DNA from 2 places in the Fervidobacterium islandicum genome. Region 2 is predicted to be linked to the other one. Evidence: riboswitches for the same ligand, from Rfam matches in the RefSeq annotation. Region 2 holds a riboswitch; the other holds the start of a gene.
The links. A riboswitch is a leader RNA that binds a small molecule or an ion and turns the genes downstream of it on or off. The one in region 2 is predicted to bind thiamine pyrophosphate.

Region 1 (4,115 bases), 490 kb from region 2:
ACAGAGAGTTGTACCAGTTTGCTCGAGAAACCATCTGTAGTCTTTTGCGTTGTGGAAATATTCGTTGTAGTAAACGTTTTCTATTCTTACCTGACAATAATTGCTCAAATTTCTAACGTGTTCAATTGCTTCCTTCAAGATATTTTTGTCCTTCAACCAATTCTCTGTTTGCTTTGCGTTTGGAAAGTGGATTACGACATACTCAGCTCCTATCTCTTTTGCTAATTTGCAGCATTGTTCGTTCTTTTCATAAGTTTCTTTTCTTAGTTCGGTTGAAAGCGAAGATGGATTGGGATGAACAGCTTGGTATCTGAAAACAAACGGTGCGTGAATACCAAAAGTAGCACCCTTCTCATTTAAAAAATCAAGGACAACTGGAAGGTCCTCCTTTTTGAAAAAGGTAAGTTCGTAATGCGTTGAATTTGGAAGAGTTTTGAGAAGCGAGACATTAGCTCGAATTAAACTTGTAGAAACACATTTTCTTTTTCTTTTCAAGCTCATAGTGCCACATCACCTGAACAGTTACATCATAACTGTTATCTTACCTTCCGAAAAATCTTTAGTGACTTTAATAGCACAAAAAGGACCGCACATGGAACATCCTTCAGACTCGTATGGTCTGGATTTCAGTTTCTTTTTTGCATCCTCGGAATGTATCGCGAGTTCGAACATTTTGTTCCAATCGAATCTTGCTCGCGCCAAAGCCATTTGATGTTCCAATTCCAGCGCTTTCTTATTGCCCCTTGCAACATCAGCGATAACCGCAGCTATCTTTGAAGCAATTACGCCGTACTTAACATCTTCTACATCCGGTAGTGCCACGTGTTCGGCAGGAGTTACGTAACAGATGAAATCGCAGCCGTGATAAGCAGCGAAGGCGGCTCCAACTGCGCTCACTATGTGATCATGCCCCACTCCTCGGTCTGTCGGAAGTGGGCCAAGTAAGAATATGGGAGCTCCCTTACCTATCTTTTTCATCAACTTCACGTTGGTTTCTATCTCGTTCAGTGGTACATGTCCAGGACCTTCTAACATCACTTGGACACCTTTTTCCCTTGCCCTATCCACAAGTTGACTCATGACAAAGAGCTCTTCCAACTGCTGAGGGTCGGTTGCATCAACCACAGCGCCTGGTCTCATCCCGTCGCCTAAGCTCAGCGTGATGTCGAATTCCGCAGCTATATCAAGTATCTCATCGAAATGCTCATAGAACGGATTCTCCCTATTGTTCTTTATCATCCATCCTGCGATAATAGCCCCACCTCGACTCACGATCTTTAGAATCCGCTTACTGTCTTTGAGCTTTTTTAACACATCCTTAGTGATTCCAACATGGATGGTCATGAAATCTATGCCATCTTTGGCATGAGCATAAACCATGTCTATAAAATCTTTCTCTGAAAAATCGATGACGTTCTTTCCTTCCTCATATGCTTTGACCGCCGAATCGTAAATGGGAACCGAGCCAACGGGTACCGGTGAGTTCTCAACGATGATTCTCCTCATCTCCGATAGATTACCCCAAGTTGATAGCACCATAACTGAATCAGCACCGGCACTAAGGGCAACGTTCAACTTTTCCAGTTCTTCCTTGAGAGACGAGTACCCAAAAGACGTTCCTATGTTCGCGTTCACCTTTACTGAGAAATTAGAACCGATAACCTTCGGTTTACTGATGTTGTGCAATCTGTTCTTTGGAATGACAGCCTGACCGTTTGCCAGCTTTTCCATAATCACTTCGACAGGTACTCCTTCACCCAACGCGCAGATTCTCATCTCTTCAGAAACTATATTGTTCCGAGCCATCTGCATTTGTGTCATGAACCTATCGCTCATCGTCGCTCCCTCCCATCTTTCTTAGTTCGTTGGATATGAGTTCGGCAGCCCTTAGACCGGACATTATCATTCCTCCGAATATCGGTCCCATCCTTGGCCCTGCTCCAACGCTCACGGCCGCCATTCCGACAATGTACAATCCGGGGTAGATTTCCCTTGTATTTTCAACAACAAATCTTTCGCCGTTTTCTGCATCCATCGGAAACTCGTATCCGACTATTCCGAAGTTGTAGGAAGCTTCGGTGGAACCACCAATGGATGAAATTATCCCACGTTTTGATAGCAATTTCACGAGATTGGCTGGGTGACCTGTTCCATCGACCGTGAACTTTGAGACAATGCTTATTGGATCAACGTGTAGCTTTTCCCTTAAAGTTGGTGTCCAGTTGATTACGACTCCAGAAACTCTCCTATCGTACATCACCAAGTCCTCGACAAACACGTTGTTGAAAATCATCGTCCCTGCAAGCGTTGTATGGTAGAGCAGGGCTGAAGCAAGATGAACAGAATCGGTAACGATGAACTCGTCGAATTTTTTGAACCTTATACCGAGTTCTTTAAGATAACCTTCCAGTTCAGATTCCAGCACGACTTCGTTGAACATCATTCCACCGCCCCAAATACCTCCACCAGGCTCGTTTTTTGCTTCAAAAATAGCAACTTTGTAGCCCTTCTTAGATAGCTCCAGTGAAAGCGTGAGAGCACTAGGACCACATCCGGCAATTGCCACATCAACTTCCAAGGCGTTTGAAAGCTTTTCGAAGAAGTTCTCAACAATGAGCTTTGAAATCGTAAGATCTTTCCCCATAAGTTGTTCAACCTCCTTTTTTAGTGTGTAAAAAAAAGTCCCTCCGAATTTCATCTTCGGAGGGACCTTTCTACATTTGATTTTCTGCTTGTAATACAAGTTGTCTCACATTTTTGCCCAATCCCTCCGCCGGTATTACCCGGATCAGGTTCGAAGGGTCGAAGGATTGACTCCTTCCTCTCAGCCCCGCATTCAGGAGCTCCCCTCGGGCTAATAGTATTCAACTGTCTAACTTGAGCTTACCATTTGAAATCGGTTTTGTCAAGTTTAGGAAAATATCCCAAAAAACGTTTAAATTTGAGGCTTAGCGGTTCCCTTTGATATTTGACGAAAAGTTTCTCATTTCAACATAGTGTACAGCTTTCTTTTTATCGTTCAAAAACTTAAGACAAGTAGTATAATAAATATTGGAAAGTTTGAATAGCGAACTAATCTTTCAATTTGTTTTTTGAGGGGAGGGAACAGAATGGAACTTCGGGAAGTGATTTTGAAAAGAAGAAGTATAAGGAAATTTAAACAGGAAAGCGTGCCTTTCGATTTATTAAAAGAGATTGCAAAATACTCCCTGTTAGCTCCAAGTGGCCGAAACTCAAGACCTGTTGATCTGGTTATTGTGAGTGATAGAGATAAGATCCAAGAAATTAAAAAAGCAAGGCAGGGTGCGTTTTCATTTCTTGAAACAGCACCTGCATGTATCGTTGTTGCTGCAAACGAAGCTAGTTCTACCTGGCTTTCAGATGCTTCTATCGTGGCCACATACATACAGCTTCTGTGCGTTGAAAACGGACTTGGCAGTTGCTGGGGTCACGCACACGAACGTTTCCAAGATGGTATTTCCGTTGAAGCCAAGATTAAAGAAATACTTCACATTCCGGAAGGTTATAGGGTCTTGTGCGTGATAGGTATCGGTTATCCTGACGAGCAAAAAGACACACACGTTTTGGAAGAAGTTGATGAAAAGAAAATCCACATTAGCAAGTGGTAAAAATTGCATAGATCGTTTTTCGAAGAGCCTTACAGATGGAAGGGAGATGAAGACATGGGTGAACTAAAAAAAGAGAAAACAACGGATATACTTAAAACCAACAAAGACCAGGTTGTCCAGCTTTCGATATTGGTTGAAGTAGCGCATCCTGTGGTTCGCATGCCTGTTGTCGATGGTGATGGTAATTCGTTCTACTTTCCGGGAGTTGGAGGCATTACTTACAACTTCGGGCTTGGTGATAACGCTTTCAAAATGCACGGTGATCACATCGAACCTGATGTTAGCACAAAGAACAAAGACAAAGATTTGAATCCCACATGCATGGCTCTTGCATGCATAGGAAATGAAGCAACGGTAGTATCCGGAGATGCAAAAGGCATGAAAGGCTACGTGATTGGAAAACATGGAGGTATAGATCACATTCTTATTTGGTTCCCTGAAAAGGAAAAGTTAGCAATTGGTGATAAGATACAGATAAAAGCGTGG
Region 2 (4,115 bases):
CGGTGTCTTTGCGAAAAACGCTATCAGCCCAGTAAGAGGAGCGACTGAAAGAAGTAACCCGCAGACAAGTTCGTTACCAACCCAACCTTTCCACGACTGGAGGACAACAAAAGTAAGCAACACCCCTATATTAGCTCCGACGGTCAAAAAGCCCGCATTTTCGAGCCTTAGCCTTTCAAGCATCATCAATTTAGGAAAGCTTGCCAGAACGGATGTGTAAATCAGACCACCAAGGAACAAAATGATCCTGTATTCCAGCCTTAGTCTTCTCATAGCCTGCTTGTTCATAACAACTGCGGCGTTTTGAGAATGCTCAAGAAGCTTTTTGGATGGAGGAAATATAATAATGTCTTTCTGCTTTTTGTAATCTATGTAAATCAACACACTTGTCAGACTAGAAACGATCAATCCCATAGTGAATATCACAAGCGGAGCCTTAACGGTAAGGAACGGACCAAACGCCACACCGATTATATTCCCCGTACTCCATGATAATGTGAATCTGCCAGTTATCGAAGGCGGGTCTATATTCAACAAACGCTCGGATTTTGCTATGAGCCCTTCCACTTGAGGAAAGAACGCTCCGAAAAATACCCCCTGGAGAATCGCAAATAAAACAAGCCTTCCCGGTGAATCTGCAGTAAATCCGATTATAGAGACAAAAAACAGGTAGGCCGATAGTATAGATATCATCTTCTTGTATCCGACCTTCGTACCAAGATGCCCCAGTGTGATGCTTGCAACAGCATATGCAATGGACAAAAAGAAGTTGATCAAACCAATTCCCGTAAAACTTAACCCCAATTTTGCCGCTGCAGAGTTTATGTACGTACTGTAAAGATAAGCCTGAATAGATATTACAAACGAAAGTAAATGCAGTTTATGGAATATCTGTTCTTTGTGTCTTATCATACCTAGTTAAACGCTCCCTTCGTACTAAAAGAATTCATTTGGATCAACAAACATATATCCCTTTGATAGCGCATATGGGACGAGTTCTTTGAGGATTTTCAGCGCTCTTTTACCTCTGTTTCGTCCATCGTGGAGCAGAATTATCGTCCCAGGTCTGATTTGCGATTTAAAGAACGCTATGACCTCTTCATCGGGTTTTTCAAGCCAATCACCAGCAGCTGACCAATTCAATGTAACATAACCGTATTTTTTCGCTATCTCACCAACCCAGTCCCTGTAATAACCTTCGGGCATTCTGAGGAACCTTATCTTTATCTCAGGCACTATATCTCTAACGTTATTTTCCGTGCGCTGGAGGTCTTGTTCAAGTGTTTCTTTCATCTCATCTATAGTTGCTGTCTTTTCTAACTTATAGTAACTTCTGTGACAATACGTATGAGTGCCGATTTCGTGCCCTTCCTCGTACTGCCTTTTCACGATGTTAGGATAGCTTTTGACCGTATCTCCCGAGACGAAAAATATCGCCTTTATGTTGTTCTCCTTTAAATAATCAAGGATCTCACCTGTGTAATTTCCAGGGCCATCGTCAATTGTCAACAGTAATTTAGGCTCTTCTGATGGTAGTTTCATGTACAGTTTACCAAGTTCCCATTTTGAACTTGAAGCAAACTTTGTGGTCTGAATTGCAGTGGTTGGTTTATCATTCAAATTGCACAACACACCAAAATCGTATGAATCATTCACAACATCAGAAGTAGCCATTTCGGTTGTCGTTTCATCATCGGAAGCGTACGCAGTCGTTATAGTCGTTGACGACTCAATTACGGGCTTAAACAACTTCGAATCGCTATGAGCAGAAGCAACTGACTTTTCCAACAATATTCCAGATTTCTCTTCTCTTGCATCATTTAACTGAAGCATCTCTTTTTCGTTTTGCACACTTTTTGGCTTACAAGAAGTGAAATTTGAAAAGACGATAAAAAGTATAACGACAGTTGATAGGATAGCAATGCAAATCCGAAAGCTTTTATTCTTCATACATTCTTTCTCCCTTATATATCAGACTTCTTTTTCTCATCTTCATTAATTATAGCAAGAAAATAATCACATCGGGAATTAAGTTTCATTGACAGCGGCTTAAGCTCGTGTTACAATAAACTTGAAAACCACATTTCCTGGAGGGGAGCTCCTGAATGCGGGGCTGAGAGGGGAACGTCAAGTTCCCGACCCTTCGAACCTGATCCGGGTAATACCGGCGGAGGGACCAGGGCAATGATAAAAGACACTCATTTAATCATCCCTCCGCTTAGCGTAAAGCAAATAAGCGGAGGGGTTTTTTATTTTCAAAGTCTTCGTGGAGGAGGGATTAGCATGGCAAGGTTTACAAAACTGATGGTAGCGCTTTTACTTCTGACGACGGTTTTCATATTCTCTGCTGAACTTGTTATTTACACATCGGACAGCTTTGCTGGAGGAATTGCAAAAGTGGTCGTTCCAAAATTTGAAAGGATGTACAAATGCAAAGTCAAAGTTGTAAGCTTCGGTTCGATGGGTGATGTGTTGGCAAGGATGATAGCTGAAAAAGGTTCGCCAAAAGCCGATGTAGTCATTGGATTGAACCCTCAACAGCTTCAAAAGGCAATAAAAGAAGGTTTACTCGAGAAATACCGTGCTAATAACTCAAAGAACCTTGTTTACAAGGGTTTTGTGAATGATTACGGAACGGTTTACGACTATGGTGCTTTAGCGATGATTTACAACGTTGAGAAGATAAAGAACCCTCCAAAATCGTTTAAAGACCTCCTGAAACCAGAGTATAAAGGTAAATTTGTGCTCATCGATCCAAGGACATCGAGCACAGGTTTAACCTTCTTGATGTGGACCATCGCTGCTCTCGGTGAAGACGGGGCAATGGACTTCTGGAAAGAGGTAAAAAGCAACGTGCTCACGTTCACAAGTGGCTGGAGCGCAGCATTTAAGATGCTTGAGACCGGCGAAGCGGATATGATAGTCAGCTACGCGACGGACGGTGCTTACAGCATGTACAAGTATGGTTCAATAAAGTACATGCCTGTCATTTTCGAAGAAGGAGCTTACGTACTTGAAGAATACGCAGCAATCGTCAAAGGAGCTAAAAACTTAGCTCTTGCCCGTGCGTTCATAGAATTCATGCTCACACCGGACTTCCAAAAAGAAGTCCCGCTGAACCAGTGGATGCTCCCTGTTATCAATATCGAACTGCCAGACGTATTCAAATACGTACCGACTATAAAGAAGATATTGAAACTCGATCCAAAAATCAACGACAGATTAGACGAGATACTTAAGAAGTGGGAAAAAACTGTTATCGGATAACAAGCGTACGAACGAACCACAAAAGCCTCTGGAGGTATCATCCTCCAGAGTTTTTTTCGTTCAATGGGCTTATGCGAAGTCGAACGAAAAGAACTTTTACGGAGTCTAAAATGTAGAGGGTGATTAAGAGACACCGTATATGGAGGCGAGTGTATGATGCTAACAAAATTCGCTTTCAAAGTGTTGGTTTTTCTGATAATTACACTTTTAACATCTCTTGCTTTTTGTCAGTTTCTTAAGGTGGGCTTGTTGCTTGGTGAACCTTACGCTTTTTGGGTTTCTAACAAACTTTCCGGAATCGAATTCGACCTTTGGCATGCCATTGGTGACGAGTTGGGATTACAGGTCGAATTCTACGTCCTGCCATTTGCAGCGCTTGATAACGCAATCCTTCCAAAGCTAGGGTTGGATGTTGTCGCTGGTGGGATACATATGACCGAGGAGAGAAAAAAGACTTTCAAATTCACACAGCCGTACATAACCTCTGGACTTGCTATAGTTGTCAGAAGCGAGATAAAATGGGACGGAAATGTGGAAAAGATAACATTTGGGGTTAAGAAAGGTGCAACCGGAGAAAAGATCGTGCAAGAATGGATTAAGAGCGGAAAGAAGGTAAAGTACACGTCTTTCGTATCTAATGAAGAGATCGTGACAAACTTACTCATCAAAAAGATCGATGGAGCGTTCTTTGATTACATAAACGCGCTTTATTTGTCCAATAAGTATGGTTTCCACGTTCACAAAGACTTGATTTACACCATTAGCGTGGGAGCAGTTATACTTAACAACTCTTTAGAAAAAAGACTCAACGAGGCAATTGCCAAACTTGTGACCAATGGTACCGTCCG

Region 1: another riboswitch for thiamine pyrophosphate. It lies ahead of NA23_RS03540 (sulfide-dependent adenosine diphosphate thiazole synthase); the one in region 2 lies ahead of NA23_RS01245 (thiamine ABC transporter substrate-binding protein).

What each region holds. Positions count from the first base shown of each region.
Region 1 is NZ_CP014334.2:752,282-756,396, reverse strand. It holds gene NA23_RS03550 (TIM barrel protein) at 1-501, opposite strand, end outside; gene thiC (phosphomethylpyrimidine synthase ThiC) at 523-1,821, opposite strand; gene NA23_RS03540 (sulfide-dependent adenosine diphosphate thiazole synthase) at 1,826-2,644, opposite strand; TPP riboswitch at 2,748-2,860, opposite strand; gene NA23_RS03535 (nitroreductase family protein) at 3,111-3,629, shown strand; gene NA23_RS03530 (DUF4438 domain-containing protein) at 3,684-4,115, shown strand, end outside.
Region 2 is NZ_CP014334.2:266,644-270,758, reverse strand. It holds gene NA23_RS01255 (MFS transporter) at 1-912, opposite strand, end outside; gene NA23_RS01250 (polysaccharide deacetylase family protein) at 937-1,950, opposite strand; TPP riboswitch at 2,082-2,193, shown strand; gene NA23_RS01245 (thiamine ABC transporter substrate-binding protein) at 2,284-3,267, shown strand; gene NA23_RS01240 (ABC transporter substrate-binding protein) at 3,421-4,115, shown strand, end outside.